DNA from 2 places in the Altericista sp. CCNU0014 genome. Region 2 is predicted to be linked to the other one. Evidence: predicted binding sites of a transcription regulator. Region 2 holds the regulator's gene; the other holds the start of a gene.
What was found. Region 2 encodes HrcA, which represses chaperone genes, less so after heat shock. Its sites were predicted from a motif close to TTAGCACTCNNNNNNNNNGAGTGCTAA; they were not measured.
Positions count from the first base shown of each region.

Region 1: a site for HrcA is predicted at 10,977-11,003, ahead of R6H26_RS01955 (ribonuclease R family protein). Genes of this name have one in related genera too.

Region 1 is NZ_CP137338.1:380,141-395,620, forward strand. It holds gene R6H26_RS01905 (N-acetylmuramoyl-L-alanine amidase) at 1-105, shown strand, start outside; gene R6H26_RS01910 (hypothetical protein) at 229-438, shown strand; gene R6H26_RS01915 (4-hydroxybenzoate solanesyltransferase) at 526-1,419, opposite strand; gene aat (leucyl/phenylalanyl-tRNA--protein transferase) at 1,468-2,046, shown strand; gene R6H26_RS01925 (tetratricopeptide repeat protein) at 2,013-4,436, opposite strand; gene R6H26_RS01930 (hypothetical protein) at 4,673-4,864, shown strand; gene aroC (chorismate synthase) at 4,989-6,077, shown strand; gene R6H26_RS01940 (hypothetical protein) at 6,100-6,486, opposite strand; gene trpB (tryptophan synthase subunit beta) at 6,746-8,002, shown strand; gene R6H26_RS01950 (hypothetical protein) at 8,193-8,393, shown strand; gene R6H26_RS01955 (ribonuclease R family protein) at 8,448-10,796, opposite strand; gene phoU (phosphate signaling complex protein PhoU) at 11,261-11,920, opposite strand; gene R6H26_RS01965 (NAD(P)H-dependent glycerol-3-phosphate dehydrogenase) at 12,325-13,272, shown strand; gene R6H26_RS01970 (hypothetical protein) at 13,809-14,060, shown strand; gene R6H26_RS01975 (murein transglycosylase A) at 14,132-15,307, shown strand; gene R6H26_RS01980 (hypothetical protein) at 15,316-15,480, opposite strand, start outside.
Region 2 is NZ_CP137338.1:5,774,961-5,790,440, forward strand. It holds gene gatB (Asp-tRNA(Asn)/Glu-tRNA(Gln) amidotransferase subunit GatB) at 70-1,554, shown strand; gene R6H26_RS27400 (amino acid ABC transporter substrate-binding protein) at 1,644-2,699, opposite strand; gene R6H26_RS27405 (2TM domain-containing protein) at 2,887-3,183, shown strand; gene R6H26_RS27410 (DUF3181 family protein) at 3,215-3,523, shown strand; gene R6H26_RS27415 (hypothetical protein) at 3,550-5,256, shown strand; gene R6H26_RS27420 (rhodanese-like domain-containing protein) at 5,879-6,229, shown strand; gene hrcA (heat-inducible transcriptional repressor HrcA) at 6,256-7,356, shown strand; gene R6H26_RS27430 (ATP-binding cassette domain-containing protein) at 7,641-8,624, shown strand; gene R6H26_RS27435 (ABC transporter permease) at 8,624-9,409, shown strand; gene murF (UDP-N-acetylmuramoyl-tripeptide--D-alanyl-D-alanine ligase) at 9,406-10,764, opposite strand; gene dps (DNA starvation/stationary phase protection protein Dps) at 11,056-11,583, shown strand; gene R6H26_RS27450 (clan AA aspartic protease) at 11,757-12,125, opposite strand; gene R6H26_RS27455 (hypothetical protein) at 12,122-12,397, opposite strand; gene R6H26_RS27460 (hypothetical protein) at 12,576-12,719, shown strand; gene dnaB (replicative DNA helicase) at 12,852-14,204, opposite strand; gene rplI (50S ribosomal protein L9) at 14,262-14,723, opposite strand; gene R6H26_RS27475 (hypothetical protein) at 14,799-15,071, shown strand; gene mtnB (methylthioribulose 1-phosphate dehydratase) at 15,236-15,480, opposite strand, start outside.

The DNA of each region.
Region 1 (15,480 bases), 400 kb from region 2:
CGTTTTCTTCAATCTCTTCGCGCCCAGCAGGCCGCCCGGCAACCCAGTATCGACAAGTTAGCCTACTCGGATAAGGTGCAGTTTGGCAGTCATCCCCCTACCTGACCTTAATAAAGTCTTCAGGATTTATGCATACAAAAATCGGTATTTTTGCGGTGTTGCTGCAGAGACGTCTCCCTGAAGATAGAGAGAGGTCCAGAAATTCAGCATTTGAACAGGAGCTCGACGGTGGGGAATCATCTTCTTTCAGAAATACTCGAAACGGTATCTCACAATCTTTGTGTTGGTGCGACGCTACTGGAATGTTTGGAAACCGAAGCTCAGCATCTCCAGCCCGATGTGCGCAACAAACTGGCTTTAATTCATGTGGGCTTGGCGCTGGCGTTGGATGCACTTCAAAGCACCGAACTCCAAGCCTGCCTGGACTGCGAAAGCTAGGCTGGCTGCGCGGTCGTCGGTATTTCAAAACTTTTGCGGCAGGGATGCAGCGCTTTAAAGGCTTTCTGGGTTCTCTTTTGGATTTGTTCAGACTCGATATCCTAAAATCATCCCAGCCAGCAAAATAAAGCCAATCCAGACATTTTCGCGAAAGAGTTTGCCATACATTGGGGTTGGAAGTCGATCGGAGCGCTGCAATATCAATACCTCTCGGCCCCATAGCAGCGCGCCGACTCCAAGTGCTGTCCAGTAGCCCCAACGCAACTGCAAGACAAAACCGAGCGCTGTCATGAGCGCTACGGTTGCTGTCAAGAAAACGGCGATCGCCTTCTCGACATACCTGCCAAAAAATAAAGCGCTGGAATTAATGCCCAATCGTCGGTCATCGGGTCGGTCGGGCATTGCATAAATAGTGTCGAACCCTAGGGTCCAGCACACCGTTGCGCCCCACAGGAGCCAAGTTCCTCGGGTCAAGTTTCCCGTGACGGCACTCCAGCTAATCAACACGGCAAAACCCCAAGCGAGGGACAAGACCAACTGCGGAACTGGAAACACGCGCTTGGCACCGGGATACAGCACGATCGCGGGCACTGCCGCCACGCAGAGCCAAAAACTGAGGGGATTGAGATAGAGCGACAGGCCAAAGGCGCAGATAAATCCGACGATCGCCACCATAGCGCCCACTCGTAGCGTCAAGGTCCGCGCGGCGAGGGGACGCGATTTCGTGCGCTCGACCTTAGGGTCGATGTTACGGTCCCAGAGATCGTTGACGACGCAGCCCGCCGCACTAGTGGCGATAGTTCCTGCAATAATGACCAATACCAAAATCGCAGGCGGCTTGCCAGAGCTGGCGAGGACCACCGCCCATAAAGCCGGAATCATCAAAATCAGACGGCCTTCGGGCTTATCCCAGCGCAGAAGGCGCGCGATTTCGATCCAGATATTGCCAGAGGGTTTGTAATCGGGCTGGGTTGGTGTCATCTTTAGGGACAGTACATTCCCCTCTCATCATGCCAAAGGATTGCCGGTATGTGGATTGATGTGGAGGCCATTATCGATGGCTACCGTCAGGGCTATTTTCTGATGGCGGAAGACGATCGGTCGGATTTGACTTGGTATACCAGTCAAGAGCGCACGCTAATCCCACTGGACGAGCGCTTCCACGTCCCGCGATCGCTGCGACGGGCGCTGAATCAAACTCGCTTCGACGTGGCAATTAACCGAGACTTTGAGGGCGTGGTGGAGGGTTGTGCGAATCGCGCGACAACCTGGATTTCTGAAGAATTGATGCAAATTTATGCGGCCTTGCACCGTGCCGGCTGGGCGCACAGTTTTGAAACCTGGTCCGAAGGTCAGCTTGCGGGCGGCATTTTGGGAATTAGCATTGGCGGGATGTTTATCGGCGAGTCGATGTTTTACGCGCTACCGGAGGGGTCTAAGGTCGCGATGGTGAAGCTGGTGGAGCACCTGCGATCGCGCGGCTACCTGATGTTCGACGCTCAACTGATGAATCCCCATCTGGCTCGGTTTGGAGCCTATACCCTCGGGGGCAGAGCCTATCAAAAGCTATTAATTCAGGCCCTACGGCAGTCCTGTCTTTTTGTTTGAGGCGGGGTTTGAGGTGAGGTGTGAGGTGGGGTCAGTTCCAATTTTTCCCTAACCTTTGCCACCTGTCGGGGCGCGCCGATCGATTCAAACAGAGCGATCGCCTGTTTGAGCGCCGCACTGCCTTCAGGATTGGCTGCGGCTTGATAGGCAATCCCGAGCTGGTAGTAGACTTCGGCTAAGTCGCATTTAGCGCCCAGGTTTTCTAAAAGTTGGATGGCTTGGTGGAGAGTGGCGATCGCTGTGGGTAGATCTCCGGCTTGACGCTGCACGATCGCAAGGCCCGTCAGGCTTTTGCCCTGAATTTGGGTGTAGTGACTGGATTCGGAAAAAGACAGCGCCTTCTCAAACAAGGTCTGCGCGATTTCAAACTGTCCCAAGTTCGCGTAAGTTTGGCCCAGAAGCTGGATGAAATAGGCCGCACTGCCGCGATTTTCCAGAGGACGTTCGAAAAAGAGAGTGCGATAAATGGCATCGGCCTTTTGGTGAGCCGCCTGGGATTGACCTAACAGAGAGTGAGCGAGCGCCAAACAGACCGATGCTTTTTCCGCCCAGCGATCGTACTGAGTGCCGCGAACTTGGACGATGACCTGCTCGAAACAGGTCGCAGCGCGTTCTAGCTCCCGCAGATCCAGGCAGTACAGCCCGATACTGAGGCGGGAATCGATGCCCAGCATCGTGTAGTAATACCGCGCTTTTTGGTGTTCTGGCGTTTCGGGGTAGCGATCGAGGGCCGTGGCGGAAAGCTGAAGGGCCGCCTCTTGAGCGCGGATCGCATCCCATAACCGTCCCGAGATCCAGTAGACATCCCCGAGAATATTGTGGAGTTCGCTGAGGGTGTAGTCGTCCTGACATTGCGCGAGGACGGTGGGAATGGCGTCGAGCAGCGGTTGCAGCAATCCCATGCGGTAGAGCGTGCTGCCGAGGGGGAGGTGCTGATTCCATTGATTGAGGCGGCTTTTGAGGATGACCCGTCCCGCTTTGGCGTAGTCCTGAATGGCTAGGTAGTGGTAGTAGGCTTCTAGGGCATAGAGGGCATCTTGCGTCGTTTGAATGGAAACGACCCGATCTTGCCAGAAGGCTGCTGCTCGAGTATGAGCTGTCACCCAGTCCGGGGAAGGCTTGAGACGGGCGATCGCCGCTTCCCGTAGGGCCGGATGCAGGCTGTAGGAGCCTTTGCGAGACTCGATCGAGGATCGGTTTTGGAGGATGACGAGGGCCGTTCGGCGTTCCGGCTCGGGAATGTCCCACAACAGGGCCAATACGCCGCCTAGGGGCACGGTCGGAACGTCCTGGTATCGGTAACAGCCTAGCCGACAGAAGAGCTGATAGGCAGCGGGCGCGTGCTGCTGCAAGCGGGACAGTTGGCTGTCGATGAGATTTTTAAGATCCGTGGGGGCCAGCAGGGCATCTTGGCTTTGCTGCCAGTAGCTTGCCATATCGCCATCGTACTCGAATTGAATGGCTCCGGCTAAAATCCCCATGGCTTTGGCATTGCCGCCGTAGGCACGGTGCATGGCCTGGAGGGTAGTTTCGCACACGGGCATTTGCGAGGCAAAAAACTGCTGCCAAGGGCCGAGGGCTAGCCCCGGCAAGCGATAGTGGTGGACGGTAACGGATGGTTCGCAGAGGCGATCGCGGCTGGTCAGGAGGGTGACGCTTTGACCTTGGGGGCTGGCCAGCACGCTCAGCAGATCGACGTAATGACGGTGGTGGGGCAAAAATTGACCCTGCGCGTCTAGGGCGGGCTCTAGATTATCAATTAAAATCCCAACGCGGCGCTGGCGGAGGTGGCGTTTGAGCCGTTCTAGGGCAATCCCGAATCCTAATCCCGTTTCGTCTTGAAAGTCCTGCTTCAACCATTCTTCGACAACCCGTTCGACGGGGGCGATGTTTTGGGATTCTTTGGCCATCAGCAACTCTAAGACCATCTCAAAACCCTTGGCTTGGAGGTAGTGCTGGGCCAGGGTCGTTTTGCCGAGCCCCCCTTCCCCTTGGATTGCGATGACCTTGGCTTTTTGGGCCACGAGGGCGTCGAGATGGGCGATCGCCGCCGCCCGTCCCACAAACGCCGAAGTTTCCGCCAGCATTTCAACTGCAAGGGCGTTGGGGTGGGCTGGCCAGTGGCGCAGAAGCGCGATGCGAAGGTTTTTCTTGGTGATGCGATCGCCCAGGATCTCCGAGAGCAGTTTCCACAGGTCCGATCCAACATCCTTGGCGTGGCCTTCGGTACAGCCATACCGATCTGCAATTTCTGGATAGGTGCGCCCTTGCCAAACTTGCTCTATGAGGGTGCGCTGGAGTTCGGAAAGGCGATCGCCCGTCTGGTTCAAAATCAGACAGTCTAGCCACGCTAGCGCTTCTAAATCGATCGCGTTATCAGAGGCAGGCATGATTTCGCAGACATTTTTCTCAGTCTACCCTCTGCCGTTCAGGGGATACACAAAATTTGGTAATGCCGTAGCTTAGAGCGTAAGCGCTGCAGGACATCCGGCTCTTCGCGATCCATCCATGTCAGCAAAAGTGGTTCGAGCTGGGAACCTTCTAGAGGTTGTAATGCTTCTTTACTGGGGAACCCTAAAAAGTCAGCACTTGCAAAATACAGTTTATTTTAAGATAAGGCTTCGTTATGAATAATCCTTTAAAACCTAAATCAGACTCGCTTTCTTCTGCTGCCACCATCGATCCAGAAACCTTAAAGCTTTGGCTTTGCGAGTTGACGCATCTATCTCCGCAGCAAATCGACCGAGTGTTAGACCAGAGAGAACCGCAGCAGGCGTCCCTCTTGTCGCCGCAAACCGAGTCCGCTCGAGGGACTTGAGGTATTGCGTTCCGGGTATGATGATTTAGGCGACTGCGGCGCACTTGAGGCAACGTTTGATATGCGATAGTGGAACAGCAGGGCATCGGCTCTGCGCGCGCAAACGACTGTTTCTCAAGGCTGTATGGGTAATACATTTGGGCATTTGTTTCGGCTGACAACCTTTGGGGAATCCCATGGCGGCGGCGTTGGGGTTGTGATTGACGGGTGCCCGCCATTGCTGGAGCTATCCGAGGCGGACATTCAGTTCGAACTCGACCGTCGGCGTCCGGGGCAGAGCCGCGTGACCACGCCGCGGGATGAGTCCGATACCTGCGAGATTCTCTCGGGGGTGTTTCAAGGCAAAACCCTCGGGACGCCCATTGCCATCTTGGTCCGCAATAAAAATACCCGGCCTCAAGACTATGACGAGATGGCGACGGTCTATCGTCCTTCCCATGCCGATGCGACCTACGATGCCAAGTACGGCATCCGCAATTGGCAGGGCGGCGGTCGTTCTTCGGCGCGGGAGACCATTGGCCGGGTTGCGGCAGGGGCGATCGCCAAAAAGATCCTTCAGCAGGTCGCTGGCGTCGAGGCGATCGGCTACGTGCGCCGGATTAAAGACTTAGAAGCCCCCATCGACCCAAATACCGTTACGCTGGAGCAGGTGGAAAGCAATATCGTGCGCTGCCCCCATCCGGTGTATGCCGAAAAAATGATCGCGCTCATCGATGAAACCCGCCGCAATGCAGACTCCATTGGCGGCGTAGTGGAATGCGTGGCCCGTAACGTACCGATGGGATTGGGATCCCCGGTTTTTGACAAGCTCGAAGCCGACCTTGCTAAAGGCGTCATGTCTCTCCCTGCCAGTAAAGGCTTTGAAATTGGATCGGGCTTTGCCGGGACGCACCTGACGGGCAAAGAACACAACGATGAGTTTTATACCGACGAGGCCGGACGCATTCGCACGGTCACTAATCGTTCTGGGGGGATCCAGGGGGGGATTTCCAATGGCGAAAATATTATTTTGAGGGTGGCCTTCAAACCGACTGCCACCATCGGTAAAGCCCAGAATACGGTCAACCAGGCCGGAGAAGAAACGGTCTTGGCCGCAAAGGGCCGTCACGATCCCTGCGTGTTGCCCCGCGCCGTGCCGATGGTGGAAGCCATGGTGGCCCTAGTCCTGTGCGATCACTTGTTGCGCCATCAGGCCCAGTGCAAGCTCCTCTAGTTCGCTGGCGCGGCAGGACGGCTCAATCGTCGTCTTCGACAACTTGAGACATCACTTCGACAGCCGTTACGTCGATCGTTCCGGGCTGGGAAAATCGCTCGAAACCTCTATCCCCAGGCATCAGGGCTTCGCCACAACTGGGACAAGTCATTTGAGACCGCTTCAGCGCGGTGAGGTTCTCCTGGCATACGGGACAGGCGCCTTGGACTAAATTGCGGGTCAACCACCACTGCAGCCCCACAAACGCCACGATCGGCACGAGGGTAAAAAAGGCGATTAGAAACAAGAACGATTTAACGAGCCAGCCCAGCCCAACAAAGCCTAGCAACCAAATGATGGCAATCGTCGCGAGCCATGGCTTTAGCGCTTGCCAGCGCACTGGAAAGACTTGAGATGAACTTTGATTCATGGAGCGCTCCTAAACTTGCGCGCGCTGCGCGCCTCTTCTAATCGCAGACCTGATTCAGTATAGCGAGTCCTGGGTTGGGATCGCCTGCTCTGCAGCCTGCGATCGCCCCATCCCGCGCTAGCAGCATAAAGCAAAATTGCAATGGCGATCGGCGCGATCGCCCGAACCCGATCGAACTTTATCTGGTCCGACCTCGTAAAAAGCGGAAGCATCTCGATAGAATTGGCAAAGGTTCGCTTTGTGGGAAAACGCCGTGACCATGACCCCCTTCTCTCTGTCCGAAACATCCGAGACCGCTCAAACCGTTCAATTCCCAGACGCCTTCGGTCGGTTTGGTATCTTTGGCGGCAAGTACGTCCCCGAAACGCTGATGCCCGCCCTCAGCGAACTCGAAGCAGCCTACTATCAATACCGCAAAGACCCAGACTTCCAATCCGAACTCGATCGGCTTCTGCGCGACTACGTGGGTCGCCCCAGCCCGCTCTACTTTGCCGAGCGCCTCACCCAACATTACGCGCGTCCCGACGGCTCCGGCCCGCAAATTTATCTCAAACGCGAAGACCTCAACCATACCGGTGCCCACAAAATTAACAACGCCTTAGCCCAGGCCCTCCTGGCGAAACGCATGGGCAAACAGCGCGTCATTGCCGAAACCGGAGCGGGGCAACACGGCGTGGCCACCGCTACGGTCTGCGCCCGCTTTGGCCTCCAGTGCGTCGTTTATATGGGCGTTCAAGACATGGCGCGCCAATCCCTCAACGTGTTTCGAATGCGGCTGATGGGTGCGGAAGTCCGTCCGGTGGAAGCGGGGACGGGTACCCTCAAAGACGCTACCTCCGAAGCCATCCGCGACTGGGTTACGAATGTCGAAACCACCCACTACATTTTGGGTTCCGTGGCAGGCCCGCATCCCTACCCCATGATGGTTCGCGACTTCCACGCCATTATTGGCGAAGAAACGCGGCGGCAGTGTCAGGAAAAATGGAGTGGCTTGCCGGATATTCTGATCGCCTGCGTGGGCGGCGGCTCTAACGCCATGGGCCTATTTCACGATTTTGTTAAAGAACCTTCCGTGCGGCTGATCGGCATTGAAGCCGCAGGGGAGGGCGTCCAAACGGGACGCCATGCGGCTACGCTCACCCACGGTCAAGTCGGCGTCCTGCACGGCGCGATGAGCTATCTGCTCCAAGATGACGACGGCCAAGTCCAAGAAGCCCATTCCATCAGCGCGGGGTTAGATTATCCCGGTGTAGGGCCAGAACACAGCTACTTCAAAGATTCAGGCCGCGCCGAGTACTACAGCGTGACGGATGCCGAGGCGATCGCCGCCCTACAGCGCCTCTCTCAACTGGAGGGGATCGTTCCTGCCCTGGAAACCAGCCACGCGATCGCCTATTTTGAAACCCTTTGCCCCCAACTCGAAGGTAGCCCCCGCATCGTGCTGAACTGCTCCGGTCGGGGCGACAAAGACGTACAAACCGTCGCGGCCTATCTAGAACAGCATCCCTCTTCATAGTCCTTTGGAGCGCTGAACAACGCTGAAGAGGGGTGTTGCAACAGTTTTGTTTAGTTGTTATCCTACGGAGGAAGTAAATTGCCTCTCAGCTTCAGGCAAGCTTTCGAATCATCGCCATCGGCCTCGCAAGGGTTGGATGATTTGGGTTAAAGGGGGGTTCAAGACCAATTGAGATATTGAACCTGAAACCATGCGTTGTTTTGCGAAAAGTTTGGCATTTGCTCTAGCGCTTTTAGTCGGGATTGAGGTAGGCAATACCTACAGCATCCAGTTGGCCGATAACCTGCCCGATCGAGAGATGTTCGACAGTTACTTTGGCGTTCTGAGTCCCTTGGCGATGAAGTTCTATCTCTATCAGTACAAGCACGTCAAAATTGACTCTATTTCCTAGGGGTGTAAGGCCTTACACCCCAATAACACGGTATCCGCTTTTCTGGCGATCGCCTTATTCCTCTTCTTCGAAATCGCTGTTGCTTTCTTCGTAGGGCACGGTATAGCCCTCGGACCACTCCGCTCCCTCGCTTTGGATGTCTTCGTCAGAGGCTTCCGAGCCGCCGCCCACCACCGCTAAGTCGATTTGCTGGCGGTAGTAGTCCACGCTCTTGATTTCTACCTCCACGCGATCGCCGAGACGATACTGCTGGCGATTTTTGCGCCCGATGAGCGTCTGCTGGCGCGCGCGATATTCGTACCAGTCGTCTTTGAGGGAGCTGACGTGGACTAACCCTTCCACCAACAGCGTTTCTAAGCGTACGAAGAACCCGTAGGACTGAATCCCCGTAATGACGCCCTGGTAAATTTCGCCCGTGCGTTGCTGCATCTGCTTGGTTTTTTTGAGTCCTAAGAAGTCTTGCTCTGCTTGGCGGATGAGCTGCATTTGTTCGTTGAGGGGCGATACTACCTCCGCTAGGGCGCTTTCAATCTCGCGCTGTTGCTCTGGAGGCAATACGTTCCAGCTAATTTGGCCGTGACAGGCACTGTGGCGCAAATTGACCTGTTCTTTAGAACGGGCGCTCTTGCGATCGCGACCGTGGGTCAATGCCGTACTCAAAATCCGCAGGTTCAGCAGGTCGGCGTAGCGATTGAGGGGCGAGGTAAACTGTCCGTAGTCGCGGACGTAGGCCAGCCCAAAGTGAGGTCCGGATTGGAGGCTGTAGTCCACTGGCTCTAGGGTTTCGGCCAGCAGCTCGAATAAAATAGGAGCTGTGTCGAGGGGCAATATTTTTTCGGCAAACTTTTGAAAATCCTGAGGGAGAACGGTATTTTCTTGGGTCAGAGTCATGGCCAAGCCGGAATTTTCCAGCAACTTCAGAAAATCCTGAAGCTTTTGAGCGTCCGGGGAGGCTTGCACCTGAAACAACGCCGGAACGCCTAACGCCTGAAGGTGAGTGGTGAGTAAATAGTTCGCTAAAATTAACGCTTCTGCAACCGTCTGTCGCCCTGTGGCAGGCAGCGCGTCGGCAATGACGCCAAAGCGACCGTCATCGCCAAACATGCGGGGGTGAACTTCTGGCATCATGACTAACTCGAAGTCGCCGCGCTCGTGACGTCGAGCGCGCAGTTGTTGGGCAACCTCCTGAAATCGATCGACCCAGTCGTAGAGGTCTGTGAGGTCTGCAATATTAGAATTTGGGGTGGGGTCGTGGTGTCGCTGGGCGATCGCCTGAAGCTGTTCGTAGCTAATTTGGCGATCGACCTGCACTACGCTAGGCTGCACTTCAAACGCCATCACATCGCCCGTCGGACTGAGGGTAATGAGGACGGATAAGGCCAGACGCTCTTGCTCGGTCACTAAAGCACCCACTCGTTCTGCAACAGCGGCTGGAAAAATGGGAACCAGGGTATCGGCCAGCCCAATGGTGGTCCCCCGTCGCTTGGCCTCTTGGTCTAGGGGGGAGTCTGTGCTGACAAAGGACTGGATGTCGGCGATGTGAACGCCCAACCGCCAAGTCCCGTCTTTGTTGGTTTCTAAAGACAGAGCATGGTCGAGACTGGCCAGACCGATGCTGGCATCGCCCACGGCCACTGTAAACAGCTTCTGAAAAGCTGCTCGACTTTTTTGATCGGCCTTGCGGAGCTTGACGGGTAAGGCTTGGGCTGCCTGCTCGACCGACTCGCTAAAACGGCGCGGCAGGTCGTATTTGCAAAAGACCAGTTCCGTATCGGCGGCGGATTGAGCATCGCTGCCCAATACTTGGTTAATGCGGCCCAAGGGCAACTGCGCGCCTAAGGGATAGCGCAACACCTCGACGTGGACCAAATGATCTGCGGCTTCCTCTAGGGAAGGGCTGGAATCTTGCTGGAGTAGCTCGATTTCAAACAGCAACCGATCGTCTAGGGGCACGGCACGGTAGCTCCCTGCATCAGTGCGCCGCACGTGGGCGATCACCGAGGGATTGGATCGCTCTAAAATCAGCCGCACTTCCCCTTCCGGGCTGCGCCGTCGCCGTCCTTCCTTCGTCACCTTCACGAGGACGCGATCGCCATTCCAAGCGGAATGCAACTGGCTCTCGCGAATATAGATATCCTCTGTTTCCTCTCCTTCCTGGATGGCAAAGCAAAATCCCTTGCTCGAGCAGCGCAGCTTCCCCTCGACCACCCCCTCTTCAGCCACGCGCCGATACTTCCCGCGCTCCTTTGCCAAAATCCCGATTTTCTCTAAAGCATTTAGTGCAATTTCTAGCTGCTGAAGACCTTCCGGGCGATCGCACTCTAGCTTTTTCTCCAAGGCCTTAGGCGCAACTAACTTGTCTTCTGCAAAGCTCGACAGTAGGGCACTAATTGAAAATTCCATGTATCGTTAGATCCTTAAAAATGTCTTGCAGGGGCAATAGGCCATCTTTTTCCCAAGCAGCGTTATGGGAGATCGAACCCTATAGCGGGTATGAAGCCTATCTCTGACTGGATTTCCCATGCGAAAAGATGGGAAGAAACGAAAAGTCTGTCGGAGATAGCCGCTGAGTCGAGCATTGTCGCAGCACTCTGAATCTAAAACTGTTAGCCGTGAGCGACGGGTACGGCAAAAGTCGTTCCAATTGACGGGCCAGTTACCAGAACAGGGGCCGTCAGCGAAATAATGGGCGCAAGAGCGACATTGACTTGGCAAATCCCGTCGTACAAGGGGCTTTGCGGCGTTACGGCCTCTCTTTTGACCCTAGAATCCAGAGTGCGAGGCGCTTCACAACCCTCGCGACCCAATACCCCTATAGTTCCCTACAGCGGCTCAACTGTCAAATATTTGAGGTTGAAAAGGACGCTCTACCGCTTTCCCGTCACGATGTAAGAGGTCCGTCTGCCAATATTGGTGGAATGATCGGCCATGCGCTCTAGGGCGCGAATGGCTAGGGTTAGCAATAACATCGGCTCGACCGAACCTCGGACGTTGGTTTCCTGGGCCAGGGTTTCGTAAACCTTCGCGTAGCAGGCATCTACTTCATCGTCTTTCAGTTTCAGCCGTTCGCCAGATTCTGCATCTAGCTCGGTGAGGGCGCTGAGGCTCATAGAAAGCATCGTCCGACAGATGTTAGACATGTTTTCGATTTCGCCGATGTAGGGCAGCGGGGGATAGGGCAGTAACTTGAGGGCCACTTCCCCTAATTCTTCAGCGTAGTCGCCGATGCGCTCTAGGTCTCGGACCAACTGCATAATAGCGCCAATGAGCCGGAGGTCGTTGGCCACTGGAGACTGAAGTGCCAAGAGTTTGAGTCCGTTGGTTTCGATCTGGTGATAGTAAAAATCGACTTGGCGATCGTGCTGCTTGAGCGCGTCGACAGCAGACAAGTCTCGATGAAACAGTGCCTGATGGGACAGCCAGCAGGAATGTTCGACTAAGGCACCCATGCGCAATACGTCGTCTTGAATTTCTTGAAGCTGTCGCTCGAATTGAACGCGAATCGATTTTGTCACTGTTTGATTCATGAAGATTTAAAGGTTTATAAGTATAATTTCGTTTGAAAAAGAAAATTAAAAAAAGGTCGATTTATTGGTGATTTTATTGCATTGAAGTAGGAAAGAAAGAGTTGGGCAGGCTCTGCGATAGGTTTCGGAATACAGTTTAAGTAAGGTTTAATGCGAGGTTATGCATGTACGGCGGCGGTTAAATCGACCCATTTAAACTGTAGGCTATGTCAAAAACTTTGGCGGAGTAGTGCGCGATAATACTAAAGTCTTCATCCATTTAGGATAGCAATTCCTTCGCTTGTCTAATTCCTTCCCTTGCCTGAGCCGATGTCCAATTATATGGGTTAATAGCAGGTGAGCTTTTTGTAGAATCGCTTTATCGACACGCCATGCCATCACCGATCGCGACAGACCTTGTTAATATGGCTCCGGATCCTCTTTCTCTAGTGATTTTAGGCGGAGGAGTATGGGGTTCGACCCTCGCATCTTTGGGGCGCGCGAAAGGTCATCGAGTTCGGGTCTGGTCCCGCCGGGGAGAGCTTGCTCTGGAGGATGCGATCGCCCCGCATCAAGGGTCTGTCCCTGCGATCGTTATCGCGATCGCCATGCAGGGAGTGCAGGACCTGGCGACTCGCCTCCAGGCGCTGCCGCTGTCTCCCGCAACCATCTTGGTCAGCGCGACCAAAGGGTTAGATCCTCAAACGTGGCAAACCCCTTCCCAAATCTGGCATGCCGCGTTTCCACACAATCCAATGGTCGTGCTGTCTGGGCCAAACCTTTCCAAGGAAATCGATCGCGGGTTGCCCACCGCGACGGTCGCGGCCAGCGAAGATGGATCTGCCGCTACTGCGGTGCAAAATCTGTTTGCCTCGGAAAACTTTCGGGTATATACCAACACGGATCGGCTGGGAACAGAACTGGGCGGGACGCTCAAGAACGTAGTGGCGATCGCCGTGGGGGTTTGCGACGGGCTCCAACTGGGGCAAAATGCGCGAGCGGCGTTAATTACGCGAGCGTTGCCGGAAATCGTTCAGGTGGGGACGCTCCTGGGCGGGCGAGTGGAGACGTTTTACGGGTTATCGGGGCTGGGGGATTTACTGGCCACCTGCACCAGCCCCCTGAGTCGCAACTATCAGGTAGGCTACCAGTTGGCTCAGGGCAAAGCCCTCGACGAGATTTTAGCCCACCTCCAAGGCACTGCCGAGGGGGTCAATACGGCCCACGTGCTGATCCAACTGGCCGAGCAGCGACAAATTTCGGTGCCCATCGCGCAGCAGGTGCATCGCTTGCTCAACGGACAAATTACGCCCCAAGAAGCCGTCGAAGCGCTGATGGAGCGTCGCCTCAAGTCGGAAGTGCCCCGCGCCTGATGCCCGTGCCTTTTGCCGCTAGGTTGAGATTGCGGAAAAGTTGCGATCGCGAAGTCTCCAATCCGCTTCTGTCAACTTTGCTGACGGTTTGCTGACGCTGTCAAGCTCGACCCCTATACTAAAAAGGTGAAGCAAGAAAGCTTCCCTGGCAGATCGAACAGCCAAATACCAACTCAAGTTCAAAGAGGATACGTGCTGTTGATAATTCCATCTGTCTCGTTCTCGAAGAGTAGCGTTCGGCAACCTGGCAATCTTACCCTTACTGCACCCATGGGAGTCTCTTTCAGGTAGCTCTAAGGTGACCTGAAATCTCCAATTAGTTGAGAAAGATTAAGGGGTGAAGGTTTAGCCGATCTGGCCGAGCGCTATTCTAATTGAATCCTTTTAGCCGATTTAGGCAAAAGCTCTGGGAGAGGCCGCGACCTTTCTCGGAGCTTTGAATTTTAAAAACTCGTCCCCGATCGCGCAGCACCTGACGTTTTCGCAGCCATTTTTGCCCATAATGAGTTCGGTAAGCGTTTGACGGGAGGGAAAGAATGGCAAGAACACCGAGCGAATTTGCGGTACACGTTCTCATGGAAGGGGGCCACCGCGAAGAGGTTCGCTTTGCGACGATTCAGGAGTTTCAGCATTGGTACAGCAACGAACTGGTGCCGAGAACGGACTCTAAGGAGTTTATCAATCTACCGATGAAGACCGTGCAAGGCGAATACATGGTGATTCGTCCTTCTAGCATTTTGGCCCTGCGAGTGGAACCCGTCTTTACGTCCAGCGTCGAACACTATTAAGATGAGTTCGGTCTGGGCTGCCGAGCGCGGCAGTAGGGCCGATGAGTTGTGTTTGGCGTGTGAGGCGCGTAATGGCGAAGCGGATTTCTAGAATTGCACTGACGGCAGCATTATGGGGACAGGCTGCGGTTGCGATGCCCTTGCTGGCAGCGCCAGTCCCTCTCCGCCCGCTCAGTTCCGCGCAGATGCCGTTTCAGCTGGGGCCGGACACACAGCTTTGGCAGCATCCATCTGGGGGGAAGGGCGATCGCCAAAATCTCCTCAAGGCGGTGGATCGCAGCCTGCGCTATATCGATACTGGTGCAGCTCGGGCGGCCTATCGAAACTATGCCGTGCCCGGCATTACGCAGGATCGAGTTCGCAGAAGTTTGCTCCGATTCCGGCAGTTGTTGCAAACTTCCGCCTCAGCCAAGGCCCTCTCTGAAGCGGTCCAACGAGAGTTTGCAATTTATCAATCCATCGGCAAAGATGGCAACGGTACCGTCGATTTTACGGGCTATTACGAGGCCACCTACCGGGCCAGTACCGTTCCGACCGCAGAATATCGCTACCCCATCTATCGACAGCCCCAAGATTTTGCCAGTTGGCCCCAGCCCCATCCCACCCGGCTCCAACTGGAGGGAGCTGACGGACTTCAAGGGCATCGCGGGCGACTGCGAGGACAGGAACTGGCTTGGCTGCGCGATCGCCTGGAGGCTTATCTCGTCCAAGTTCAAGGTTCGGCAAGGCTGACCTTAACCAATGGCAAAATAATGACCGTCGGTGTTGCTAGCAAGACGAACTACCCCTACGTCAGCATTGGCAAAGAACTCGTCAAGGCGGGAAAAGTGAAACAGGAAGACTTGTCCTTGCCCTTTCTCCGCCAATATTTTCAGACCCATCCCAACGAGCTGGACGCGTACATTCCGCGCAACAATCGGTTTATTTTCTTTTCCCAAACCTATGGCGCACCTGCAATGGGGAGCTTAGGCGTCCCCGTAACTCCCGAGCGCTCCATTGCCACCGATAAAGCCCTGATGCCGCCAGGCGCGTTAGCCGTTCTTCAAACTCGCCTGCCGTACTACAACGGACAGAAAACCCTCGAATTTCGCGACGCAACCCACTTTGCCTTAGATCAGGACACCGGGGGCGCAATCAAAACTCCGGGGCGAGTCGATATATTTATGGGGACGGGTGCCAAAGCCAAAGAAAAAGCAGGCGTAGTTAATACACCCGGTCAACTCTATTACTTACTGCTGAAACGCTGAGGAAACGCTCACATCCGCAGGCCAGCTGGAGAGCGTTGAGGGAAATAACCGTAAGCCCTAGGTTCTTCCTCTATCTCTAAAGCTTGAAATTGCTCGTACAGTGCTTGAGCTGCCACATTTTCTTCGTCGCAGGGGTCTTCATCGATAATCTCTTGGCGAATCCACCCCTGAAT
Region 2 (15,480 bases):
CCGTTTCCGAGTGCAGCGCAACCGATTACAATGGAAGTCCGATCCTCCGCAATGGCAAGCACTTAAGGCATGGTTACCGAGGCTCCTGTCAAAACTAAATACGAAGCCATCATTGGGTTAGAAACCCATTGTCAGCTCAGTACGGCTACTAAAATTTTCTGCAACTGCTCCACGGAATTTGGGGTGCAGCCCAATCACAATGTCTGTCCCGTCTGCATGGGCATGCCTGGCGTGCTGCCCGTTCTCAACAAGACGGTTTTAGAGTACGCCGTTAAGGCTGGGACGGCGCTGAACTGCAAAATTGCAGACTACAGCAAGTTCGACCGCAAGCAATATTTTTATCCCGACCTGCCCAAAAACTATCAGGTTTCTCAGTACGACCTTCCCATTGCAGAGCACGGCTGGCTCGAAATCGAGCTGGTCGACGATCGCGGTCAACCCGTCCGCAAGCGCATCGGGATCACCCGCTTGCACATGGAAGAAGATGCGGGCAAGCTCGTGCATGGTGGCAGCGAACGGCTTTCCGGCTCGGCATTTTCCTTGGTGGACTACAATCGCACGGGCGTTCCCTTGGCGGAAATCGTATCCGAACCGGACATCCGCTCGGGCCAAGAGGCTGCTGAATACGCCCAAGAGCTGCGACGCATCCTGCGCTACATGGGCGTGTGCGATGGCAACATGCAGGAGGGATCGCTGCGCTGCGATGTCAATATTTCCGTGCGGCCAGTCGGTCGCGAGAAGTTTGGCACGAAGGTCGAGATCAAGAATATGAACTCCTTCAACGCCATCGGACGGGCGATCGACTACGAAATCGACCGCCAAATCGAGATTCTCGAATCCGGTGGCATCATCGTTCAAGAAACTCGCCTTTGGGAAGAGGGCACTCAACGCACCATCAGCATGCGGACCAAAGAAGGGGCCAGCGACTATCGCTACTTCCCAGAGCCAGACCTGACCCCCATTGAAGTCACTCCGGCCCAACTGGCGCAGTGGAAGGCCGAGTTGCCCGAGCTTCCCGCCCAAAAGCGCCATCGCTACGAAGAAGATTTGGGGCTGTCTCCCTACGATGCGCGCATCCTTACGGACGATCGCGCGGTTGCCGAATATTTTGAGGCTGGCTTGGCTGCGGGCGCTCCGGCCAAGCAGGCGGCCAATTGGCTCATGAGCGATATTACCGGGTACCTCAATAGCGAGAAACGGACGATCGCCGATATTGCCCTCACGCCTCAAGCCTTCGCGGAACTCCTGAACGCGATCGAAAGCAATACCATCAGCTCCAAAATTGCGAAAGACTTACTGCCAGAGCTGTTGGCCCAGGGCGGCTCGCCAAAGGAACTGATCGAGCGCAAGGGACTGACCCAAATTTCGGATCCTTCTGTGCTAGAGGCCTTTATCGACGAGCTTCTTGTCGCCCATCCCAGCGAGCTAGAGCAATATCGCAGCGGCAAAACAAAGCTTCAGGGCTTTTTTGTGGGGCAGCTCATGAAGAAAACGGGAGGGCGAGCCGATCCCAAGCTCGCCAACCAGCTCCTGATTGAAAAATTACAGGGATAGCAAACATTTCGTAGGGGCGGCGCAAGGCCTCGCGCCCCTACAAGGCATCCCGGCCTCGCGTCCCCACAGGGCGTTCCAGTCTTTCGCCGCTATCGAAAGGGAGGTGAGAACATCAATCCGCCCTGGGTAGATAGCTTGTTGGGACCCCGCTCCAGTTTGAGCGGCGTTTTGGAGCCGAGGTTGCGCTCGTAAATTTCGCCATAGTTTCCGACGTGCTTGATGGCGCGCGCGGCAAAATCTTTGGGCAATCCCAGTCCTTTGCCCAGCTCCCCTTCTAGTCCTAAAAAGCGGCGGATGACCGGATCCGTAGAGTTGGCAAACTGACCGATGTTCTGAGACGTAATGCCTAAGGACTCGCCTTCTATGAGGGCATATACCACCCACCGCACCGCCGCCGCCCATTGCATATCTCCGCTGTTTACGGCTGGGGCTAAGGGCTCCTGGGAGAGCAATTCGGGCAGGATAATATTTTGTTCGGGTTGGGGTAGCTTCGTGCGTCGAGAGACCAGCTGGGAGCGATCGGATGTCACGCCATCGCAGCGCCCTTGCGCGTAAGCCGAAAAGGTCGCGTTCACGTCTTCAAACGTGACGGGCTTGTACTGCACCCCAAATTTGCGCATTTGGTCCGATAGGTTTTGCTCGTTCGTCGTGCCCGTTTGGGTGCAAACGGTTTTCCCCTGGAAGTCTTTGAGGGTCTTGAGGCCGCTGTTTTGGCGGACCATCATGCCCTGCCCGTCGTAGAACACCACGGGCGCAAATGCAAGTTTATTTCCGGTCTCCCGGCTGAGCGTCCAGGTTGTATTGCGGCTGAGGACGTCGATCTCTCCGGTTTGGACCGCTGTGAAGCGCTCTTTCGCGTTGAGCTGACGGTACTCGACCGCATCGGGTTTGTCGAACAGGGCAGCGGCGATCGCCCGACATACATCGACATCCAGCCCGGAGTATTTCCCCTGAGTATTAAGAAAGCTAAAGCCGGGCAGCTCTCCGCTGATCCCGCACTTCAACTGAGCGCGACCGAGAATAGCTTGGAGTCGTCCGGTCGCGCCAGAGGTGCCCGAGGGAGGTGCCGTGCTGCTGCAAGAGGAGAGCGCTCCAGCCAGGAGCAGCACGCTGCTTAATTTCAGCCAAACGGGTTTCATGGTCATGATGGAATATCTGAAAGGACAGAAACTTGCGGCGGGCTTCCTACGCCTTTCGGATTTTACCTCGAGCGCCCCTGCGAGGCGTACCGGACTCAATCGAGAATTGCAACAACGATACCCGCCTGTAAAGGTCTAGCTATAGGATAGAGTTGTGAAACCGTAAACTACCCCGCACTTTAGGTTTAACAAAATGCCTCCTCGTTGGCCCCGAGAACCCGACCGTCGCGATCCTGCCTTTCGGCGCTTAGAAGATCGCATCAATTTTGCCGTCCATGTCGCGCTGTTTGCCGCCGTCAACTCTGGAGCTTGGTTTTTTAGGATCCTGAAAGAAGCGACGTGGCCTTGGACGCTCTGGATGACTGGGGGGTGGGTTGCGGTGCTGCTCGTTCACGGGCTGTACGTTTTTGGATGGGCTGACTACAGCGGAGCCGATGCGGCTCAGCCCCAAGACCCGTCCGCAAAAGATCGCAAACCGGAGCAAATTTAAACGCCATAGAACGCAAGGGGCGGACTTAATCATGACTAACGCACTTTCTGCTAGCGACTTAGAAGCCTTAGCTTCAGAAATTGGGAAGAATATTTATATTGACGTGGCCAAGTGGCACCTCTATCTTGCCGACGCCCATTTGGATGTGGTTTTGGCAAAGCAGCTGGCTCCGTTGCTGTCGGCTGGAACCCTTGAAGAGTCTCAGGTGATGCAGGTCCTTTCTGCCTTGACGGTTTCGTTGGGCGGAGGGAAGCGGGAACTGCCGCTCATAGAGCTGTTGCCCATGCAGTGCCAGGTTAATTTGATGGATTTGCTAGAAGACTTTCAGCGCCGTCTGTAGCCCCCTATTCGACCGTCGTAAAACTTGTGAGTTCACGCCAACCGTTTCGGCGAAAGGCGCGAAAGCCTAAGCCATTTGCCTATGTTGCGAGTTCTCCCGCTCTTGGCACTACTCCCCTTCGCGCTAGCAAGGTAGGTCTTCGCCTGTCCTGGCTGATATTGTTGGGCAGCTTTGGGGCGATCGCTGCGGCTCTATGGCTGAGCTTTCAGTACCTCGTCAATCCAGATTTGGCATTCTGGGTCGACCGCGAGTTATTGGGTACAACGCATCCCCGCCAGCGCGATCGCTCTACGCCCCAAACCCTCGATCGAATCCAAGCCGCGCTGAACCAAGAGGGGTTTGCGGCAGGTCAGCCTATTGTATTGAAGTCCGAATTTGCCCTAGGAGGCGAGGTCAAGACCGCCGACGACATTGCAATGCCGATTTTAGCGAAGGAAACCGAGGGGGCGAGCTGTAGCGACTCCTGCCAGAGCATTCGCCAACTTCGGATCTATCGCGCTTTACAATTACCGTGGCTGATTCGGTTGGTTCTCAGCAAACCCTACTTCCGCCTGACGGAAGTCATTGCAGTTAAGGGACCCTCTGGCGCAGATCTCTTGGCCTTGGACCAAAATCCGTCAGTTTCCGTTGGGTCCAGCCAGCCCCTGCCCCTCACTCAATCTGAGGTTTACAACCCCGCACCCGAGCCAGGGCTGTGGCTGCGGTTGACCGGACTCCAGACCAAGGGCAGCAGCGTTGCGACCTACGGACAAATTTTTTACTTCAACCCGCGTCGCGAACGCCTGGATCTCATGCTGAACTGGGTCAGCCCGTCGGGAGAGGTGCCTCAGTGGCAGCAGGTTACGGGGGACAACTTGCCGGAACTGGTGGTGAACCAAACCGTTGGAATTGAGCCTCAGTACGCGATCTACCAGCTCAAGATGGCCGATGGCGTTGCCCGTCAACTGCGGCCCATTACCCTGACGCAGCCAGCCTCGAGTGCCCGCGCCTACCTGGATGCGCTAACCCTTGCTAAAAGTGGATTGTGGACGCCTGCTCTCGCACAGCTCAAACAAGTCAAACAAGATAAGTTCGTCCGCTGGAACCCAGAGATGCAGGCGCAGTTTGACTCCATTCAGCTCCATGCTAGGGTGACGCAAGCCCAAGCCAATCAACCCTCGGCCAGTACGGTACAGCGGATTCTGGGCTACTTGGTCAATGGCTCCTGGACGCCTGCCTTAGATGTGTTGCAATCCGATCGTTCCGCCCGCTCGGAAGTCCGCGAAATGCTGCTATCCGACACGGGTCGCTTGTCGAGTCGCATCGATACGGCGCTGAAGATTACCCCTGCCGAATCCAACGCTATTGTGTGGGGCGCGCTGCTGCGGATGGTTCGAGGGTCTGAGGGGCAGGCGATCGCTTGGGTCAACCGCCAATCTAACGGCCAAACGGCGATCGCGAACCTTGCCCACAAGCTCTTTAAGCAACTGAATCAGCCAGATATTCCCCCGGCGCCGCCCCCTCAACCCCCAGCTTCCAAAGCAATCCCTTCTCCGGCAGCGCTCCCTTCTCCGAAGGGAGGTGCTTCACCTTCACCCATCCCAGCATCTTCCCCTTCACAGAGTGCTTCGCCTTCGTCCATGACAGAGACTTCTCCTGCGCCGGATGTCGTACCTTCGCCTGTAACGCCCAGCCCCAAACCATCGGCCCAGGACGAGCAGTCTCCGCAAAATAGCCCATCGGGTAATTTCTAGGTCGTTCCCTCCATCGCTATCCGCATCGACCGATTTCGTCTGGCATGGCAGCGCGAAGTCTGTGAAGCTATGCCAGAATACACTTAATTTCTTGTGACATACTCCCGACGCTGATGCTCCGCATACAGCGCGGGCTTCTCGGCTCATGTACCACCACTGAAGGAGCACCGCACTTTGAGAAGTTCCTACATCATCCGGTCTTTCCTAGATTGCAAGAGATTTACAATCCCCGTTCAGAACCCCGTCCGCAGGCAATTTGTTTATAGTCCACGAGATAGACCTCCCGCCGACTTTATGAATATTGATTTGAGCTTTCCTTTCTTCCTTGCGTTGGCGCGTCACCATTACGTTTTCGAGGGTGATATTTTTCTCGACACACAAAAGGAGGGGTGGAAAAACCTTGTAATTAGTTGGTGTTCCTCAACCTTACACTTTTGGCGGTTCGTCGCCAACCCCTTCACTGTTTGCGCGGTGGGCAAAAATGTTCAGGGGTTGAACTCCTCAACGCCGCGCCTTTCATCCCGACGCTGACCCTATCAGGTACAGCGCGGGACTTCCCGTCTAAATGTTAAATTCGTGTTAACTTGCTCTGAATTATAAAAACATCTCTTTCAAAACGCTTATGTCCTACGATGGCACGCTTTCAGAAATTACGGTCGAGACTTTAGCGCAGCGCATCGCAGCGGCGGATACCCCGCTTCAGCTCATTGATGTCCGCGAGCCGCAGGAAATTGCGATCGCCGCTCTACCTGGATTTCAAGTCTTTCCCCTAAGCCAGTCCGCAGAATGGATGGCGACGCTGCCCGCCCAGCTAGACCCCCAGGCCGAAACCTACGTCATGTGCCACCACGGCATGCGCTCTGCCCAGATGTGCCAGTGGTTGATCCAACAGGGCTTTACGAACGTCAAAAATGTAGCGGGCGGAATCGATGCCTATTCTCTAGCGGTCGATCCTTCTATTCCTCGCTATTAGCCCCCTTGTCTCTGTGAGATACAGTCATGTACGTTCAACTGACCGAGCGCCAGCAAAAAGTACTCTGGGCCACCGTTAATTACTATATTGAAACCGCAGAACCTGTTGGCTCTCAGGCGCTGGCGAAGGAGTACGAGTTTAGCCTCAGTTCTGCCACCATCCGCAACGTCATGGGCGTGCTTGAAAAGGAGGGCTTGCTCTATCAGCCCCACACGTCGGCAGGTCGGGTTCCTTCTGATTCTGGGTATCGCGTCTACGTGGATAAGCTCATTACCCCCTCGGATCAATGGGTAGAGCGCATCCAGCAGCTTTTGTCCAAACGCCTTCCATCCGAGCACGCTAGTTTTGAAACCCTACTGCGCCAAGCCGCTCAAATCTTAGCGACCCTCAGCGGCTGCGTGGCACTCATTACAGTGCCTCAGTCATCGCTTGCGACTGCAATTCGTCACCTCCATCTGGTGCAGGTCGAGCCGCAGCGGGTGATGCTCATTTTGGTGACGGATACCTACGAAACCCGTTCTGTGTTTATGGATTTGCCAGCGCACCTTGGGGAATCTGAAGACTCCGAGCTATTGGAGCAAGAGCTGCACCTATTATCGAATTTCCTGAATCATCACCTGTGTGGCAAGTCGCTATCGGAGCTTGCTTCCATTGATTGGGAGGAGCTAGACCGCCAATTTCAAAAGTTTGCAGCGTTTTTGAAGCAGCTTTGTCAGGATCTCAGTCAGCGGAATCAGTTGCCCGTTGCCAATCCCATTTTAATTGGCGGTGTTTCTGAGTTTTTGCGCCAGCCTGAGTTTTCAGAATTGGCTCAGGCTCAGACCATCATTCAGATGTTGGAAGAGGAGCAAGATCGGCTCTGGCCCCTGATTTACGAAGGATTGGAGTTCCAAGTACCGCCTGCCCAAAAAGGCAACCGCCCTCCCGTGCTGATTCGCATCGGCACGGAGAACGCGCTCAAACCCATCCAAAACTGCGCGCTGGTTTCATCGGTTTATCAAAAAGGCACCACGCCTGTCGGCAGCGTAGGCGTTTTGGGTCCTACGCGCATGGCCTACGACAAGGTGATTGCATTTGTGGAAGGGACGGCTGAGTTTCTGAGCGCTCGGCTCAGCAAAGCTTCCTAGCCTGCATTATTCATGACGATTTTGGAAAATCCTCGAAATCTATGCCAACCAAACAATCTGGCGATTTGCCTAAAAAACAGTCTGTTTTTGGAGGGTGCCGTTCCATCTGTGTTCTGGCGATTGGGGAATAATCCAGGCTAGCACGTCGCTCGCTCGTCTGCCGAGCCACAAACGCGAGAACCTCGATCTTGCGGCTCCTTCAACGGATAAAAATCAGCTCGATCGCGGTAAAAGCAGCCGAAAGTAGCACCCAGAGTGCGTGACAGTTGGCTAGCATAGACAGTATGTCTATCATTATTGCGGATTGTCTCTCTAAGGTTTATCCGGTTGCTATCAAGGAACCAGGACTGCGCGGCACCCTGTCGCATTTCTTCAATCGTCAAAATCGGCTCGTGAATGCGGTTAAGGACGTGAGTTTCGAGATCCAGCCCGGTGAAGTGGTGGGCTTTCTCGGCCCCAATGGGGCTGGTAAAACCACGACGCTCAAAATGCTGACGGGATTAATTCATCCCTCTAGCGGGAGAGTGCGCGTTGCGGACAATATTCCCTTTAAACGCAGCAAGGCATTTTTAGAAAAAATCACCCTGGTGATGGGGCAAAAGCAGCAATTGCTCTGGGATTTGCCCGCGATGGATTCTCTGCGGATCAATGCGGCAGTCTACGGCATTGGCGATCGCGATTTCAAACGACGCGTGGGCGAACTCACCGAAATGCTGGCCCTCGAAGAGAAGCTCGCCCAACCCGTGCGCAAGCTCTCCTTGGGGGAGCGGATGAAGGCGGAACTCTTGGCGGCGCTCCTCCATCAGCCGCAGGTCTTGTTCTTAGACGAACCGACCTTAGGGCTAGATGTCAACGCCCAAGTCAGCGTCCGGGAATTTTTGCAGACCTATAATGAGCGCTTTGACGCCACCATTCTGCTGACCAGCCACTACATGGCCGATATTACGGCTCTGTGCGATCGCGTTCTGCTGATCCATCAGGGACAGCTGATCTACGACGGGGCTTTGGATGGCTTGCTCGATCGCTTTGCCCCGTACCGCCAAGTGAAGCTAGAGCTAAAGCAGACGATGCTAGAAGCAGAACTCGCGCCCTACGGCGAAGTTGAATCCATTGTCGGGCGAGAAGTCTGTTTTATCGTCCATCGCGAAGACCTGACCCGCTCCGTCGCAAAACTCCTGGCCGACCTACCCGTCTGCGACCTGACCGTTACCGACCCGCCCATTGAAGAAATTATCGGTCGCGTGTTTAAGGCTGGAGTCGTTGAGTGATGCAGATCCTTCACAAATCTAAGGTGTTCCTGTCGGTGTACTACGCCTATATGGTGGAGTACCGTGCCGAGCTGATTTTATGGGTGCTGGCCAATTCCTTGCCCCTCATCATGATGGGGGTTTGGACCCAGGCTGCGGAAGGGGGCGAATTCTCGCTTTCGGCCATCGACTTTGCGCGCTACTTCATCAGCGTGTTTTTGATCCGCCAGCTCACCATTGTCTGGGTGGTTTGGGAGTTTGAAAAGGAAGTGGTAGAGGGACGGCTCTCCCCGCGACTGCTACAGCCGATCGATCCAGTCTGGCATCACGTCGCCGGACATATTGCCGAGCGCTTTGCCCGGATGCCCTTTACGATCGCCCTGATGGTGCTGTTTTTCGCGCTCTATCCCCAATCATTTTGGGTGCCGAAGGGGATAGAGGCGGTTTTGGCGATCGCCGCCATTCTCCTCGCCTTCGTCCTCCGGTTCTTGATTCAATACACCTTTGCCATGTTCGCCTTTTGGACGGAACGCGCCACGGCGATCGAGCAATTTTGGTTTTTGTTTTATTTGTTCTTGTCCGGCATGATTGCGCCGTTGAATGTTTTCCCTGAGGGGGTAAGAGCGGTGGTGATGTGGACGCCGTTCCCGTATCTCATTTATTTCCCAGCCAGTTTGTTGGTGGGGATTCCTGTCGATGTGGGGCAAGGTTTTGGCGTCATACTGGCTTGGAGCGTCTTATTCTGGGGCATTAACCGCTGGCTGTGGCGACGCGGGTTGAGGCACTATTCCGGGATGGGGGCTTAGGTCTCTGCTCGCAAACGAGCCTTGAGGTCATTCACCACGCGATCTAGCCCGACGGAATGGGATGCCTTAAACAAAAGGCGATCGCCCTTCTCTACGACGCTCGCTAAATGCATGGCTAGTGCGTCATGCTCCTCAAACTGTTGGGTGGGCACTGTCCCCGCACCTTGGGCGATCGCCGTTCCTTCTGCGCCTTTGTCCAAGATATAGAGCGCGTCGATTTTCAACGCCTCCACCTGCTCGCCTACTTTGCAGTGCAGTTCTTCGGCATAGTCTCCTAGCTCTTTCATCGGGCCTAGGACTGCAATCCGTCGTTTCCCAGGGGTTTGGGCCAGTAGTTTGAGGGCAGCCGACATGGATTCTGCTCCTGCGTTGTAGGTTTCATCCAACAGCACGATATCGTTGGGCACTTGATACTGCTGCGCTCGTCCTTCGGGGAGATTTACAGTAATGCCCTTGCGGAGCGGGGTATCGTCTAGCTGAAGCGATTGCATGATGGCAAGGACCGCCAAAAAGTTCAGCGCGTTGTGTTCTCCCGGCAGCGGCAGCGGATAGGACGTGCCTTCGACTTTAATTGCGCGATCGTCCGGTAACGTGCCGCGCAGATCTCCCGCAGTCAGTCCGTAGGCGATCGTGCGGCCCTGCCAGACGGTCTTGGCGGTCTCTAGCAAGAGCGGATTTTCGGCGTTGAGAATGGCGATGCTGTCGGCAGGCATGGTAGCGAGCAGCTCGCACTTGGCACGGGCGATCGCTTCCCTGGAACCCAGCCGTCCGATATGGGCCGTCCCCACGTTGGTAATGAGTCCGATCGTAGGGCGCGCGATACGGGTCAGCTCCTCAATTTCGCCAGGGCCGCGCATTCCCATCTCAATGACTGCAAAATCGTGGCTGGAATCCAGGTTGAGTAGGGTTTTGGGCACCCCGATTTCATTATTGAAATTCGCCTCGGTTTTTAAGACAGAACCAGCCGTTGCCAGTGCTGCCGCCACGAGTTCTTTGGTGGTGGTTTTACCCACAGAGCCCGTAATGGCAATAACGGGGATCGAGAATCGATCGCGCCACCATCTCCCCAACGCCTGATAGGCGCGCAGCGTATTCTCGACCAAAATCTGCGGTACCTCTGCGGCGATGGGCCGATCTACGATGGCTGCAATGGCCCCAGCGGCGATCGCCTGTTCTACAAAACGATGTCCGTCAAAACTTTCCCCGCGCAGGGCTAAAAAGATCTCTCCCGCTCGGATCGCACGCGTATCGGTATTGAGTCCCACGGCGACCTGCGATCGCGCTTGTTCCGATACGTGGAGCGGGGTCGCATTCAAGACATCGATAAGCTGCGCTAGGGTGAGTTGAAACGTCATAAAAATGGGGATGATGAGGAGTTCTCCGCCTGTAATCTACCATCCTGGATTGCCGTTTTCGCCTCCGACGCCACAGATTTTGAACCCTAACCCTCGCGTCGGTGCGAACGACTTGCAAAGCGAAGTCGTTATGAGTATGATTTAGGAGTAAGCGATAATGCTTTGAGGATGTAAAGCGAAAGCTAGACAGAATCGAAGAACGCTTTAAGCTGAAGGAAGAAATCGCAGAGCGACATCCGAGCGCAAGCAACTTTACCCAAATGCTGTTTTAGAAAGCAAAAGGATTCTGTTATGACGACTACTATTGCCCCAAAAGTCTCTCAGCGACTGTACCCCACCCGAATCGATCTGTCCGTAGAAGTGCGATCGCAGGTGATCGCCCTGCTCAACGGCACCCTGGCTGCCACTCTCGATCTCAAAACCCAAGCCAAGCAAGCTCACTGGAACGTCAAAGGTTCTGATTTCTTGCAGCTCCACGAACTGTTCGATACTCTCTCTGGAGAGTTAGAAGAATACATAGACCTCGTTGCGGAGCGCATCACGGCGTTGGGCGGCGCTCCCTTGGGGACGGCACGGGTTGCGGCAGCGGATTCTATTTTGCCCGAGTATCCGTTCGATGCGGTGGATGGACCGGAGCACGTTGCGGCGTTGGCCGATCGCTATGCCATGTATGCGAAGCATCTCCGCAGCGCCATCGATCGGACTGCCGACCTAGGCGACGCCGATACCTCCGATCTCTATACCGAGGTGTCTCGCACCATCGACAAGCGGCTCTGGTTCTTAGAAGCCCATTTGATTAAGAAGAGCGATATTGCTTAGGTTCTGGGGGTTGGTTGCGGCCAGCCCCTAATTTTTTGACTCAGCTAGTCTGATGCGATCGAGGTCTAACGGCTCAGGCTTTAGCAGTAGAAAGGGGTTTTTGAGTTATCACCAGGGTGTTGAGGCCATCCGCTGCAAGCCCTGGTTAGGCATGCCTCACCGACAATTTTGCTTTACTTCAAGACTTCAATCGTCACAGTTCCCCCCTCAATTGTCTGAATCCGCAAATCATAGCCTCGTAACAGCCTCATTCCGATTAAAGGAACTGTCTCTGATTCATTGATGTCGATCGCGCGATACTCACCATCCCAAATGACAGTGGCAATATAAACCTCAAAGATACAGGAAGTCCCATCTCCCAATGTTGCTATATCACGCCCCTTCCAAGTCAGATTTAACGCGGAAACGATGCCGGGTGGCAATGTTAAAAAACCTGAAAATCCCGTATCTATCACGGCATCGACGCTTTGCATAATGTCGACGTTTTTCAAGACAACCGGAAGTGTTGCTTCACAATTCTGATTCACCTTGCCCTGCATCATAGAGTTTCTCGCAAACTCCGCGCACCAAAATGGTAAACCGCTCTGTGTCCAATCCGAATAAACCAGGTTTGCGCATCGGGATGCTTGGAAAGAAGGCGATCGGATGCAGTTACAATATCATCCGCAACCTCAAAGGCTCCTGTTTCAATATCAATCGCCACAATCTTGCCATGATTGCCTTTCTCGACCTGCTGACGCACCTGAGACTCATAAATCTCATCACCACGTTGAGCAAACTCTTCTTTGCTGTAGCGGGGTTGTCGAACTGCCATCGGCTTGACCTCGTTTCAACGGTTTCTCTTTATTTTAACTTGAGAAATCATTGAACCTGTCCCGGTACGGTTGGGTTTCTTTCTTGGATTTCTTCCAGAAGGGGGGCCACAATTTTCTGGGGTTCCAGTTTTCAATGGCTTGAAGCTCTTTTTTTAAGGCCGTTCTAGGTCTAAGACTTTGAACGAGACAGTAGATATTCAAGGCCAAGAAAAAGCTGGAAAAACCCGCGAACCAAAAAAGCCCGATAATAATATACGAGATTGCAACAACGAAAAAAAAGGCGCACCCAAAAAGCCAAAAACGCCATGTACGGGTAATTGAATACGCAGCGTACTTCTTTGCGTTGTCTGGATAGAGTAACCGACTCACTAGACCTAGAAGCATTCCTAAAGGAAGGCCAGTGGCAAGAATAAAAAGTAGTAGTCGTAGTTCGTCACTCATCGCCTTGTATGTCTAACTCTGTTTAGCTAGATTAAAGAACTTAGTTTGCCCAGGTTGAAACAAGAGCTTAACTGTCCCAACTGGCCCATTTCGATGTTTGGCTAAAATCAGTTCGCAGACGCCCTTTTCTGGAGAATCCGGGTTGTAGTAGTCATCCCGATAAAGCAGCACAATCAAGTCGGCATCCTGCTCGATCGCCCCGGATTCCCGAAGGTCCGACATGAGCGGTCGCTTGTTGGTGCGCGCCTCCACGCCCCGGCTGAGCTGCGAGAGGGCAATGATGGGCACGTGCAGCTCGCGGGCTAATCCTTTCAGCGATCGCGTAATCCTTGACAGCTCCTGCACTCGACCGTCGGTGCCGTCGCCGCCACCCATCAGTTGAAGGTAGTCTAGCAAAATTAACCCCAGTCCCTCTGGACGCTCTGCCTGCAGGCGACGGGCGCTGGATCGGATTTCGTTGACGCTGGGGTTGGGAGAATCGTCGATGTAAATGGGGAGCTGCGATAGGGTGCCGATGGCGCGGCTGAGGGGTTCCCACTGGCTTTCGTGGATGCGGCCCGCGCGCAGATAGTTGCTGTCAATGCCGGACTCGCTGGCCAGCAGCCGCTGCACCAACTGCTCCTTGGACATTTCCAAGCTGAAGATGGCAACCCCCATCCGGTGAATCTCAGAAATTTGGCGCGCGATCTGCACCGACAGCGCCGTTTTACCCATCGAGGGCCGACCCGCCACGATCACCAAGTCGGAGCGCTGGAATCCTTGGGTCATCGCATCCAGGTCGTAGAACCCGCAGGACAAACCGGGCAGCACTTCCCCCAGCGATCGCTGTTCTAACTCCGCAAAGGTACTGGCCAAAATCTCTTCCGTGGCCGTCAGCCCTTGGCGCACGCGATCCTGCGTCACCGAGAAAATCTTCTGCTCGGCCTGGTCTAGCACTACTTCTAGTTTTTTAGACGTGTCATAAGCTCCATGCACCACCTCATTGGCGGCCTTAATGAGCTGACGGCGCAAAAACTTATCTTTAATCAGCGCGGCATACTGATCCACATTCACGGCGCTCACCGTGCGGTCCACCAGTTGCGCGAGCTTACCCTGACCGCCCACCTTATCCAGGAGGCTTTGATCCTGAAGCCATGCCGTAACGCACATCAAGTCCGTAGGGCTTCCCTGGGCGTGAAGGGCCAGAGATGCCCGATAAATCTCTTGATGGGCGCTCAAGTAAAACGCATCCGGCTTGAGTAAATCGGCCACCCGACCGATGGCTTCCGCATCAAGCAAAATGCCCCCAAGAATGAGCTCTTCAGCTTCAACATTTTGGGGGGGGACATGCTCAATTTCGGGCTGAAAACTTAGCTCATACACCATGAACTGATAACCCTCTTGTATCTTGAGCGATTTTTAGGAAATGCTTGCTAGATGGTCTTAGGCTTCAGCCACCACTTCCACCGTTACTTGCAGCAATACCTCTGGATGCAGCTTCAGGTCAGCCGTATAGGTACCCAGCTTCCGAATTTCCGGTGCTGTAAGGGAGCGGCGATCGATTTCAATGCCGCTGGCTTCTTGAAGCGCTGCGGCAATGTCCGCTGCCGTAACGCTTCCAAACAAGGTATCCCCTTCTCCTGCCTTTTGGGCAATAGTCAGAGCGCCCACCTTAGCCAATGTTTCCTTCTGCGCTTCGGCTTGCTTCTTAAGCTCCGCCAACCGCTTTAACTCCTCAGCGCGACGGCGCTCCATCTGCTTGAGCACCCCCGGCGTTGCCTTAAACGCCATCCCTTGGGGGACTAAATAGTTGCGGGCATAGCCGGGCGCAACTTCGACCACATCGCCCAAACGCCCCAACTTGAGAACGTCTTGATTTAAAACTAGCTGAACGCGCTTTGCCATAACTTTTCTCTACGTCAATCCGTACCGCAGTAACCTCGAAACACTTCATCATACCGAAGGAATGGCCCCATTGCAATGAAGCTGTCAGGCAAACTTCTTCGCGCCGCATTCTGCAACCTTTATCCGCTCTCGGTTCCACTCGGGCTGAGAGCGCCGCGTCGAACCGCAGAAAAACGGGCTGCAAAAGTGAGATTGAAAGTGAGATTGGCTGTTGCGTCGGGGCATCTTAACAACAAGCCAAGCCGATCTGACCCGGACAGCGATGGGCTCAATCCCCTGCTGGGCGAATACGGTCTGCTGGGCGATCCCCATTCGATGTTCATCTCGACAAGCGCTGAAATCTATTGATTTCAGCGCAATTGTGTTTCTATTCTAACAGCGACAAAGACGACAAAACATATGCATGCATGTATTTATGCATGCATGCAGTTAGATCCTTTTGTTGCTCGATAGCGGGTATAATTTCCTTCCGGGGGAGCTGGAAGGAAATATCGCATTTCGAGCGGATGCCGTCAGATAAGCGGCAAATCGATGCTTTTGGCCGCGACCGTGTATTGAAAAATAAATTCCATCGCTTCGATCCGATTCTTGGCTTCATCCTGGGAGCGTCCCCAGACCGTAACGCCGTGGTCTCGAATTAAACAAGCCGGAATTTGCGGTGGCTTCTGCCCAAACCGCGCCAGCATCTCTGCCCCAATTTCAGAAACTTGGAGGTGATTTGAAAACAGTGCGAGGTGGACAGTGGGATTGGCTTCCC